DNA from 2 places in the Pantoea sp. X-Soil-OKNW-713 genome. Region 1 is predicted to be linked to the other one. Evidence: predicted binding sites of a transcription regulator. Region 1 holds the regulator's gene; the other holds the start of a gene.
The links. Region 1 encodes CRP, which controls carbon source genes, mostly activating them, when cyclic AMP is high. Its sites were predicted from a motif close to ATGTGANNNNNNTCACAT; they were not measured.
Positions count from the first base shown of each region.

Region 2: the regulator CRP is predicted to act here: its motif matches at 4,095-4,112, upstream of AC6I8R_RS14830 (NupC/NupG family nucleoside CNT transporter).

Region 1 is NZ_AP035995.1:4,041,409-4,047,488, forward strand. Features, by position in the region: gene AC6I8R_RS18915 (YheU family protein) at 1-201, shown strand, start outside; gene AC6I8R_RS18920 (phosphoribulokinase) at 263-1,132, shown strand; gene AC6I8R_RS18925 (OsmC family protein) at 1,224-1,628, opposite strand; gene crp (cAMP-activated global transcriptional regulator CRP) at 1,931-2,563, shown strand; gene AC6I8R_RS18935 (YccS/YhfK family putative transporter) at 2,622-4,697, shown strand; gene argD (bifunctional acetylornithine/succinyldiaminopimelate transaminase) at 4,699-5,919, opposite strand; gene AC6I8R_RS18945 (aminodeoxychorismate synthase component II) at 6,007-6,080, opposite strand, start outside.
Region 2 is NZ_AP035995.1:3,165,354-3,171,433, reverse strand. Features, by position in the region: gene AC6I8R_RS14845 (cysteine dioxygenase family protein) at 1-582, opposite strand, end outside; gene AC6I8R_RS14840 (ABC transporter substrate-binding protein) at 579-1,559, opposite strand; gene AC6I8R_RS14835 (LLM class flavin-dependent oxidoreductase) at 1,559-2,647, opposite strand; gene AC6I8R_RS14830 (NupC/NupG family nucleoside CNT transporter) at 2,840-4,030, opposite strand; gene AC6I8R_RS14825 (Nramp family divalent metal transporter) at 4,364-5,644, shown strand; gene AC6I8R_RS14820 (DUF2502 domain-containing protein) at 5,714-6,067, opposite strand.

The DNA.
Region 1 (6,080 bases):
CAACTTGAAGCTGAAACGCTGGAAAACCTGATCGAAGCCTTTGTATTACGCGAAGGCACCGACTACGGTGAACAGGAGCGCAGTCTGGCGCAAAAAGTCGCTGATGTGCGTCGCCAACTGGAACGCGGTGACGCTGTGCTGGTGTGGTCAGAACTGCACGAAACCGTCAATATCATGGCACGCGGTGAATTTCGCGGCTAATGCACATCCCGGCTTTTCGTGCTAACAATGCTCATCGCCGGACTTCACAGGGAGCTTTGTTATGTCAGCCAGGCATCCGATCATTGCCGTTACCGGTTCCAGCGGCGCCGGAACCACCACCACCAGCCTTGCCTTCCGCAAAATATTCCAGCAGTTGAACCTGCATGCGGCGGAGGTCGAAGGTGACAGTTTTCATCGCTACACGCGCCCTGAGATGGACATGGCGATCCGCAAAGCGCGCGACCTTGGCCGTCATATCAGCTATTTCGGCCCGGAGGCCAACGATTTTGGCCTGCTGGAGCAAACCTTTAAGCAATACGGTAAAACCGGTCTTGGTCAGTCGCGCAAATATCTGCATACCTATGACGAAGCCGTGCCGTGGAATCAGGTGCCGGGCACCTTCACCCCGTGGCAGCCGCTGCCGGAAAACACCGATGTGTTGTTTTATGAAGGCTTGCACGGCGGGGTGGTGACGCAGCAGCACAACGTGGCTGAACACGTCGACTTATTGGTAGGTGTGGTACCGATCGTCAACCTTGAGTGGATTCAAAAGCTGATTCGCGACACCAGCGAGCGCGGCCATTCACGCGAAGCGGTGATGGATTCGGTGGTGCGTTCGATGGAGGATTACATCAACTTCATCACCCCGCAGTTCTCACGCACCCATATCAACTTCCAGCGCGTACCTACCGTCGATACGTCTAACCCGTTTGCTGCGCGTGAAATTCCATCACTGGATGAAAGCTTTGTGGTGATCCATTTCCGTGGTCTGGAAGGTATTGCCTTCCCCTATCTGCTGGCGATGATTCAGGATTCCTTTATCTCGCATATGAACACCCTGGTGGTGCCCGGCGGCAAAATGGGGCTGGCGATGGAGCTGATTATGACGCCGCTGGTGCAGCGACTGATTGAAGGCAAACGCATCGAATAATCAAACATAACCGTAACGGCGCGATTTATTGCGCGATCCCGAGATCGCTGCGGGAAAAATCCGCACGATAAATCGCTCCGCTACGTTCGTGCTAAAGTTCGATAACCTCGTAACTGTGGGTGATTTCTACCCCTTTGCCCAGCATAATCGCCACCGAGCAATATTTCTCAGCCGACAGATCAACCGCTCGCGCCACCGCTTTATCGCCCAGCGCTTTGCCGGTAACAATAAAATGCAGGTTGATATGTGTGAAAATGCGTGGCGCTTCTTCACGACGTTCCGAGGTCAGTTTGACCTCACAATCCTTCACATCATTGCGCCCTTTTTGCAGGATCGACACGACGTCAATCGCGCTGCAACCGCCTGCCGCCATCAGCACCATCTCCATCGGGCTCGGTGCTTTGTCGCCCGAATTGCCATCCATTAATATCTGGTGACCTGATGAGGATTCTCCGAGAAAGGTAAGCCCTTCCACCCATTTAACCCGTGCCTGCATTATTCTTTCTCCTGAATAGGCTGATTTGCCGCCAGAGTACGCTTTCACCTGAGAAACAGCAATCCAGACTAATCGCCCTTTTGCTGAAGCGAGACAACAGAAGACAGCTAGCAAAAGCTGTGCTACAAACAGAGCTGAAAATATTTTCGTCGCAATAGACGAAGGCGGGAAGAATCAGAAGCCTGGCTTAAGAGTCCACCCGAATAATTTTCCTTAACAGGAAGCGCTCTACGATTTCACCGCCTGACAGGGAAAACTGCCCCCTGTGTTTTGGGCACGATTACAACAGAGGATAATAGCGAATGGTTCTCGGCAAACCGCAAACAGACCCTACACTCGAATGGTTCCTGTCCCATTGCCATATTCACAAATATCCATCCAAAAGCACCCTGATTCATCAGGGTGAGAAAGCGGAAACGCTCTACTACATCGTGAAAGGTGCCGTTGCGGTGCTGATCAAGGATGAAGAAGGCAAAGAGATGATTCTCTCCTACCTCAATCAGGGGGATTTCATCGGCGAGCTTGGCCTGTTTGAAGAAGGTCAGGAACGTAGTGCCTGGGTACGAGCCAAAACTGCCTGCGAAGTGGCTGAAATTTCCTACAAAAAATTCCGTCAGCTGATTCAGGTAAACCCGGATATTTTAATGCGTCTTTCGGCGCAGATGGCGCGTCGCCTACAGGTGACATCAGAAAAAGTGGGCAACCTTGCCTTCCTTGATGTGACCGGTCGCATTGCGCAGACGCTGCTCAATCTGGCCAAACAGCCCGATGCCATGACCCACCCGGACGGGATGCAGATCAAAATCACCCGTCAGGAAATTGGTCAGATCGTCGGATGCTCACGCGAGACAGTTGGCCGTATTCTGAAAATGCTGGAAGATCAAAACCTGATCTCCGCACATGGTAAAACCATCGTCGTTTACGGCACCCGCTAATTTCTTCTCACCCACGGCGTGATGGCAGCATCACGCCGTTTTTGTCTGCGATGAGCTGATGTGGCGTCGAATCATCTATCATCCCGAAGTGAACTATGCCCTGCGGCAAACGCTGGTGCTGTGCCTGCCCGTGGCCCTCGGCTGGCTGTTTGGCGACCTGCAAAAAGGCTTGCTGTTCTCCTTAGTGCCCGCCTGTTGCAACATCGCCGGTCTTGATACGCCGCATAAACGCTTTTTTAAACGCCTGATTATTGGTGGTTCCCTGTTTGCGACCGGCAGCTTTCTGATCCAGTGGCTGACGGATTATCACGTCCCCCTGCCGCTGATTCTGCTGGTGCTGCCGTTATTAGTGGGCGTGACGGGTGAGATCAGCCCGTTGCATGGCCGCTTGTTGCCTGCCACGCTGATTGCCTCCATCTTTACCCTGAGCCTGGTGGGACGTATGCCGATCTGGGTGCCGCCGCTGCTCTATATCGGCGGGACCTTGTGGTATGGGTTGTTCAACTGGTTCTGGTTTTGGCTGTGGAAAGAGCAGCCGATGCGCGAGTCGCTGAGCCTGCTGTACCGTGAGCTGGCGGATTATTGCGATGCCAAATATACCCTGTTGACGCAGCTGACCGACCCGGAGAAAGCGCTGCCGCCGTTGCTGGCGCGCCAGCAGAAAGCGGTAGATCTGATCACCACCTGCTACCAGCAAATGCATATGCTGTCGGCCAGCCGCGATAACAGCCACAAACGCCTGACGCGTGCCTTTCAGGTGGCGCTCGATTTGCAGGAACATATCTCCGTCAGCCTGCATCAGCCGGAAGAAGTGCAAAAGCTGGTGGAGCAGAGCCATGCAGAAGCGGTGATTCGCTGGAATGCCAAGACCATCTCCGCCCGTCTGCGCTTGCTGGCCGATGCCATTTTGTATCATCAGCTGCCGGAACGGTTTCAAATGGATAAGCAGCTGGGTGCGCTGGAAAAAATTGCCCGCCAGCACCCGGACAATCCGGTGGGGAATTTCTGCCTGTATCACTTCAGCCGCATTGCGCGCGTGCTGCGCACCCAGAAACCGCTGTATACCCGTGATCTGATGGCCGACCGCCAACGGCGTCTGCCGTTTTTTCCGGCGCTGCGCAGCTATCTGTCGCTGAAATCCCCCGCCTTACGCACCGCTGCACGTTTTGCCGTGATGCTGATGTTTGGTAGCGCGCTGGCGCTGTTCTTCAACATCCCCAAACCTTACTGGATTCTGATGACCACCATGTTCGTCAGCCAGAATGGCTACAGCGCCACGCGGGTAAGAATTCAGCACCGAGCGCTCGGCACCTTTGCCGGGCTGTTGATTGCTGCCGCCTCGTTACGCTTTGACGTACCGGAATCCATCACCCTGTTGTTTATGCTGGCGATCACCCTCGCCAGCTATCTGGTGACACGTAAATATTACGGCTGGTCAATGATTGGCTTTACGGTGACGGCGGTGTATTCGCTCCAGTTGCTGTCGCTGAATGGCGCGCAGTTCCTGCTGCCACGCATGATGGATACGCTGATGGGATGTCTGATTGCCTTTGGCGGCATGATTTGGCTGTGGCCGCAGTGGCAGAGCGGCTTACTGCGTAAGAATGCGCACGATGCGCTGGAAGCCGATCAGGAAGCGATGCAGTTATTGCTCGGACCGGAGCAGTCACCGGAGAAACTGGCGTATCAGCGCATCAAGGTCAACCAGGCGCATAACGCCATGTTTAACTCGCTGAATCAGGCGATGACCGAGCCGGGCTTCAATTCGCAGTACCTGAAAGATATGCGGCTCTGGGTGACGCACAGTCAGTTTATTGTCGAACACATCAACGCCATGACTATCCTGGCACGCGAACATACCATGCTGACGCCTAAGCTGGCGGAAAGGTATCTGCAATCCTGTGAGATCGCGCTGCAACGCTGTCAGCAGCGGCTGGAGCATGATGGCCCCGGTAACGACAGCAATATTCTGGAAGCACCGGAAAACATCAATGAGGGGGCGGTAACGATTGTCGAGCAGCATGTGAAGCGCATTCTGCAACACCTGAACGTGATGCACACCATCTCTTCTCTGGCATGGAGCCAGCGACCACATCATGGCCGCTGGCTGACCGGGCTACGGGTGAAAAACTGAGTTATGCCGCCAGCACCTTCTCGATAGCCACTGCGAACCGCGCCATACCCTCTTCGATATCGGTCGGTTCAATCACCAGTGACGGTACAAAACGGATCACATCATTGCCAGCAGTCAGGATCATCAGTCCTTCGGCAGCAGCGGCATGCAGAATGTCACGCGCTTTGCTGGCATGCTGCGGCTTCAATGCCGCACCGATCAACAGACCTTTGCCACGAATATCCGTGAACAGGTCAAATTTGCTATCCAACGCTTTCAAGGCTTCCACAAACTGCTGACGGCGTGATTCAACACCGTCCAGCACGTCAGGGGTGTTGATGATGTCGAGCGCCGTTTCGGCAATCGCACAGGCCAGCGGGTTGCCGCCGTAAGTGGTGCCATGCACGCCGGGTGCCATCACCGAGGCGATTTCATTGGTGGTCAGCATCGCGCTTACCGGGAAGCCGCCGCCCAGCGCTTTCGCGGTGGTGATGATATCCGGGGTGATGCCGTAGTGTTCGTAAGCGAACAGCTTGCCGCTACGGCCCATGCCGCTCTGCACTTCGTCCAACACCAGCAGCGCGTTGTGCTCATCACACAAGGCACGCAGGCCCTGCATAAACTCAGGAGTGGCAGGCATCACACCGCCTTCGCCCTGAATCGGTTCGACCACGATGGCGCAAGTGTGATCGTCGATCACCGCTTTTACCGCCGCCAGATCGTTGAAGGGAACATGCACGATATCAGCCGGTTTCGGGCCAAAGCCGTCGGAGTATTTCGGCTGACCACCCACGGATACGGTAAACAGCGTGCGCCCGTGGAAAGCATTATGGAAGGCGATGATTTTGCTTTTGAACGGACTGTGTTTTTTGCAGGCGTAGTAGCGCGCCAGCTTAAACGCGGCTTCGTTAGCTTCGGCACCGGAGTTACCAAAGAACACGCGATCAGCAAAGGTCGCGGCAATCAGTTTACTCGCCAGACGCAACGCCGGTTCATTGGTGAACACGTTGCTGGTGTGCCACAGGGTTTCCCCCTGGGTTTTCAGTGTCTCCACCAGCGCCGGATGGCAGTGGCCCAGCGCAGTCACCGCGATGCCGCCAGAGAAATCGATATATTCTTTGCCCTGTTGATCCCAGACTCGGCTGCCCTTGCCTTTTACCGGCACAAACTGCGCTGGTGCATAAACAGGCAAAATAACGTTATCGAACGTTTCCCGGGTTACCGCTAGCTTTTCTGCTGCCATTGCCTACCTCATCGGATTATTTGTTGAGCTGACGTGAAATTATAATCACAAAATATGCATAAAAAATCACACAAAGGCAAACACAACTTAAGTCTTCAGGAAATTCGCCAGAAGCTGATGGCCCTGCTCGCTGAGGATGCTTTCCGGGTGAAATTGCACCC
Region 2 (6,080 bases), 880 kb from region 1:
TGAAAGATCCCAAATGTTTGGTAAATAACGGTTGCTGTAACCGGAGATAAACTCTTTTTCGCTGCCGTCTTCGCGATACACCGCGCGCTTAACCGCGCCGATATTGGCGCCATAGACGTGGATGCTGATGGAGACGCGGTCATCAAAGGCGTTGCTGACACGATGGATATCGCCCACCGTGGGGGATACCGCCTCAACGCTGCCTGGCTCAAGGCGTACCGGCGGGCCTTCCGGTTGTAAACCGCTGGGGCCGGGTTGCCATGACTGGGATACCTCGGCGCCACGCAACATGCCAATCAGGCCCCAGACGCGATGGTCGTGTATCGGCGTCTGCTGCCCCGGTCCCCAGACAAAGCTCACCACCGAGAAGCGTTGCTGCGCATCGGCATACAATAAATATTGCTGATAATGTTGGGGATGCGGTTGGGTAAAGGCTTCATCCAGCCAGTCGTCATGGCGGATCAACTCGCCCAGCAAGGCACTGCCGCGTTGTAACAGGGATTGCTCATCAGGATGGCTATCGAGCAGTTGCGCCAGATTGCCGACAAAGGTGCGTAACCGGTGGTGCTGAAGTTCACTCATGATTTATCCCCCTGAACGCTTTTTGCCACCTGATTGGCCCCGGCGGCGAGGCTGAAATCAAAGGCTTTGCTGACATCAACCTGCTTTGGCAACACCTGGTAACGGTGGAAGAAATCCGCCGATTTTTGCAGCGTACCAATCAGGCTGGCATCGAATACCAACGGACGGATGCGCGCATCAGCGATCCAACTGGCGGTAATGCTGGTTGGCATATTGAGGGTTTTCCCCAGAACCTGGGCGAACTCAGTGGGATGCTGCTGCGCCCAAACCTGCGCTTTGGCTAAGCGCACCAGCAAATCGGCGATGGCTTTGCGTTTTTCCGGGTTACTCAGGGCTTCATCACGCGCCAGTGCATAGGAATATCCCGACATAATGCCCTTGCCACCGCCTTGTGGCACGCGTACCGTACCATCGACAGCGGTAGAGGTTGCGATATAAGGTTCCCACGGTGCCCAGGCGGCCACGGCACCCGAGGTTAACGCGGCACGTCCATCCACCGGACCGAGGAAGCGCAGCGTAACGTCGCTGGGCTTAAGGCCCGCGCGTTCCAGCAAGCCGAGAATCAGATAATGACCCCAGCCGCCGCGATTCACCGCAATTTGCTTGCCTTTCAAATCCTGCAAGCTGTGCACCCCGGCATTGGGTCGAGTGAGCAGGGCGATACTATCCGGATTGTTCTGCCACGCGCCTACCGCTTTCACCGGAGCCCCCGCAGCATAGACAAACAGGAACGGCAGATCGCCGGTGAAACCGACATCCAGCGCCCCGGCGTTCAGCGCTTCCTGCACCGGCGCACCGGAGTCAAACGCCGTGAGCTTAAGGTCATAAGGCAGGTTGTTTAGCTCGCCAGACGCTTTCAGCGCTGCAAAGCGGTCACCCTTTACATCACCGAGGCGCAAAGTGACTTTCTCTGCGGCAAACAACGGGTTAAGCGATAGCGCCAGTGTCAGACCGGCAAATAAAGCAGCCAGCCGCATCAGGCACTCCTTTTTTCATGGCGATCGACAGCCGCGACTTTTTCGCGCGTCAGTGGCAGCAACTCGCGGCCATATTCCACCGCATCGTTAAGGGGATCGAAACCACGAATCAGCACGTTATGGATGCCGATGCGGTAGTAATCCAGCAGCGCGTCAGACACCTGCTCGGGCGTGCCAACCAATGCGGTGGAGTTGTAGCCACCCTGCACCAGTTTGGCGACGCCGGTCCACAGCACTTTATCGTGGCGTTCGCTCTCGTTGGCGGCAGCTAACAAACGTTGTGCACCGACGCTCTGTGGTTTTGGCAAGCCGAAGGTATAACCGCTTTCCGCCAGCTGTTTCCCGGCCGTTTCGCGAATGTACTCGGCACGTTCCCAGGCCTCTTTTTCGGTGCTACCGAGGATGGGGCGGAAAGAAATGTTGAAATCAATTTCCCGCCCCTGTTTTGCGGCGGCAGCACGAACGCTGCGCACCGTCTCTTCTGCGCCTTTCAACGGTTCGCCCCACAAGGCGAACACATCGGCATGGCGTGCCGCGACATCAATCGCTTCTGCTGACGAACCGCCAAAATAGATCGGCAGCTTTTTCTGCAACGGCTTAATCGCGGAGAACGCCTGCTCGGCCTGGTAGAACCTTCCCTGGTGATTGTAGGGTTGCGTCGATTCCAGACTCTGCTTCAGCACCGTCAGAAACTCATCAGTACGCGCGTAGCGTTCGGCTTTATTGAGAAAATCACCATCGCGGCGTTGTTCACTGTCGCTGCCGCCGCTGATGATATGCACCGCCAGGCGGCCATCGGTGAGGTGATCGAGCGAAGCCAGTTTGCGCGCGGCAAGGGTGGGTGCCACAAAACCTGGACGATGGGCCAGCAGGAATTTCAGCGTCGAAGTATGGGCGGCGGCATGGGCGGTGACGAGAAAACCGTCCGGTTGATCGGACCAGTAACCGACCAGGATGCGGTCAAACCCGGCGTCTTCATGGGCGCGGGCGAAGCGGGCGATGTAGTCTTTATCAAATAACGGGCCGCTGGCTGGAATGATTTCGGAGGCGAGGCGGTGGCCAATCATGCCAAGAAACTGAATGCTCATAGTGTTCTCCTGATGTGAAGTCATGGAGAAAAGCTACGGGCGCGGGCGGTGGCAACGGAAATTCAATATTGTGCAAAGGTTTTGCGTTTTGACGTGAAGCAGCGTCGGGCGCGGAGAGCGGGGTAAAAAAAGGAGATATAACGGATAGGAATAATAAAGAAGAGAAGGGCGAGCCGAAGCCCGCCCTTAACATCAGAAGCCCAGCACCAGACCGGCAATCGCAGCGGAAAGCACGCTTACCAGGGTAGAGCCGTACAGCAGTTTCAGACCGAAGCGGGACACCACGTTGCCCTGTTCTTCGTTCAGACCTTTAATCGCACCTGCCACAATCCCGATAGAGGAGAAGTTAGCAAAGGAGACAAGGAACACTGACAGAATACCTTCCGCATGCGGTGACAGCTGACCGGCAATTTTTTGCAGATCCATCATCGCCACGAATTCGTTAGAAACCAGTTTGGTCGCCATGATGCTGCCAACCTGCAACGCTTCGTTGGAAGGCACGCCCATCACCCAGGCAAACGGATAGAAGACATAACCCAGCACGCCCTGGAAGCTGATGCCGAAGATCACATCAAACAGCGCATTCAGGCCGGAAATCAGGGCGATAAAACCGATCAACATCGCCGCAACGATAATCGCCACACGGAAACCGGCAAGGATGTATTCGCCCAGCATTTCGAAGAAGCTCTGACCTTTGTGCAGGTCCTGCAATTGCAGATCTTCTTCGCTATCGACGCGGTACGGGTTAATCAGCGACAACACGATAAAGGTACTGAACATGTTCAGTACCAGCGCGGCAACCACATATTTGGGTTGCAGCATGGTCATGTAAGCGCCAACGATCGACATAGACACAGTCGACATCGCGGTAGCCGCCATGGTGTACATGCGGCGCTGTGACATTTTGCCGAGGATATCCTTATAGGCGATAAAGTTTTCTGATTGTCCCAGAATCAGAGAGCTGACGGCGTTAAAGGATTCCAGTTTGCCCATGCCATTGATTTTTGACAGCACGGTACCGATGCCACGAATCACCCACGGCAGGATGCGGAAATGTTGCAAAATACCGATCAGGGCGGAGATAAACACAATCGGGCACAGCACATTGAGGAAGAAGAAGGCGAGGCCTTTTTCATTCATATTGCCGAACACGAAGTTAGTCCCTTCTGCTGCGTACTTGAGCAGATGGTCAAACAGGCCTGCAAACCCTTTGACGAAGCCAAGACCCGCTTCAGAGTTCAGGAAGAACCAGGCCAACAGAACTTCAATCACCAGAAGCTGAACGATATAGCGAATACGGATGCTTTTACGATCGTGACTGACCAATAAGGCCAGCACGGCTACCACCACCAATGCCAAAAGAAAGTGCAAAATATGGGACATGTCGGCTCCAAATTTGAGGAGGGTTGTATTTTGCTGCGTATTCTATGTAACGCGTTACTTAAAAACGAGATCTAAACCACATTATAAGTATTAACTATCGACATATTTTTAAGATTAGTCTCAACCATCACAACTTCTTCACACACTTCTTACAACAAAAATAACCACAAAGTCATTGTCTATAAAATGAGCCGAGGGTAGATTGATTCCTGTTGCACACATTTTGGCAAAACCTGGCTTTACCGCAATGTATAGCAAAGGCTATACTTTATAGCATTATCTATTAAAGCGATAACTATAACCATATTTCACTTGCCGCGCCTGCCCCGTAACCTGTTCGGGTCAACAAGCGTTAAGACAGGGTCAGAAACTATGTCAGAAAGCCGCACCGCTGAGCGCGCCGCTCGCGGAGCCAGAAAGATCAAACTTGCCTTGCTGGGACCGGCCTTCATCGCGGCTATTGGTTATATCGATCCCGGCAATTTCGCCACCAATATTCAGGCGGGGGCTGCGTACGGCTACAAACTGCTGTGGGTGGTGGTCTGGGCGAATATCATGGCAATGCTGATTCAGCTCATGTCAGCCAAGCTGGGTATCGCTACCGGCAAAAATCTCGCGGAACATATTCGCGATCGCTTCCCCCGTCCGGCGGTATGGTTTTACTGGGTACAAGCCGAAATCATCGCTATGGCGACCGACCTGGCCGAATTTATCGGTGCCGCGCTGGGCTTTAAGTTGTTGCTTGGCATCTCGCTTTTCCAGGGTGCGGTGCTGACCGGTATCGCGACCTTCCTGATTCTAATGCTGCAAAATCGTGGACAAAAGCCCCTCGAATTGGTTATTGGCGGGCTGCTGCTGTTTGTGGCCGCGGCATATATTGTTGAGTTGTTCTTCTCCCAGCCCAAGGTCAGCGAGCTGATTACCGGCATGGCGCTGCCATCCTTGCCGACGGCGGATGCGGTATTCCTTGCTGCCGGCGTACTCGGTGCCACCATTATGCCGCATGTGATTTATCTGCATTCGGCGCTGACGCAATACGGTAATCAGGGCACCAAAGGACAGCGTTACTCCTCCACCAAACTGGATGTGGCGATTGCCATGACTATTGCCGGGTTTGTTAACCTGGCAATGATGGCAACCGCAGCGGCAGCGTTTCATTTCAGTGGCCATACTGGCATTGCCGATCTGGATCAGGCGTACCTGACGCTGCAACCGTTGTTAAGCCATGCTGCGGCGACGGTATTTGGTCTGAGTCTGGTGGCAGCAGGGTTGTCTTCAACGGTGGTGGGAACCCTGGCCGGGCAGGTGGTCATGCAGGGTTTTATCCGTTTCCAGATTCCGCTGTGGCTACGTCGCGCCATTACCATGCTGCCTTCTTTTATTGTGATCTGGGCAGGCTGGGATCCGACACGCATTCTGGTGTTTAGCCAGGTGCTGCTGAGCTTCGGTATCGCACTGGCGTTGGTGCCGCTGTTGTTCTTTACCGGCAACCGCGAGCTGATGGGGGCTGAGATGGTTAATTCACGTCTGATGCAAACCGTCGGCTGGGTGATTGTCGGGTTAGTGGTGGCGCTGAATATTTATCTGCTGGTCGGGCAGGCGCTGGGGTTATAAAAAAGGTGTGCAGATGCACACCTTTTTGTTGAAGCGGCGCGATTTTTCGCGCAGAGGAATAAGCAGATATTAGTAGCGGTCGCGACCGTGGTCATGGCCGTGACCATGTCCATGATGGTCATGACGATGCTCATAACGCCAGCGCTCATGACGGCGACGTTCCTGCTCGCGTTTCCACGCCTCATGTCGACGCCACTCCTCATGACGCCACCAACGATGATCGTGGTAACGATAGCGATCATTCCACCAACGCGGCTCGCGCCAGCGGCCACCATCCCAGTAGTAACCTCGATGATCGCGATCGCCTAAATGCAGGGTGATGCCAGGGGCCAGATTAATGGTGGCACTACTGGCATGGGCTGTGTGTAGTGCCAGTGGGGACAGCGTTGCCAGCAAAGCGGCAAACAAAATTCCACGTTTCATAATTCTCCTTTCC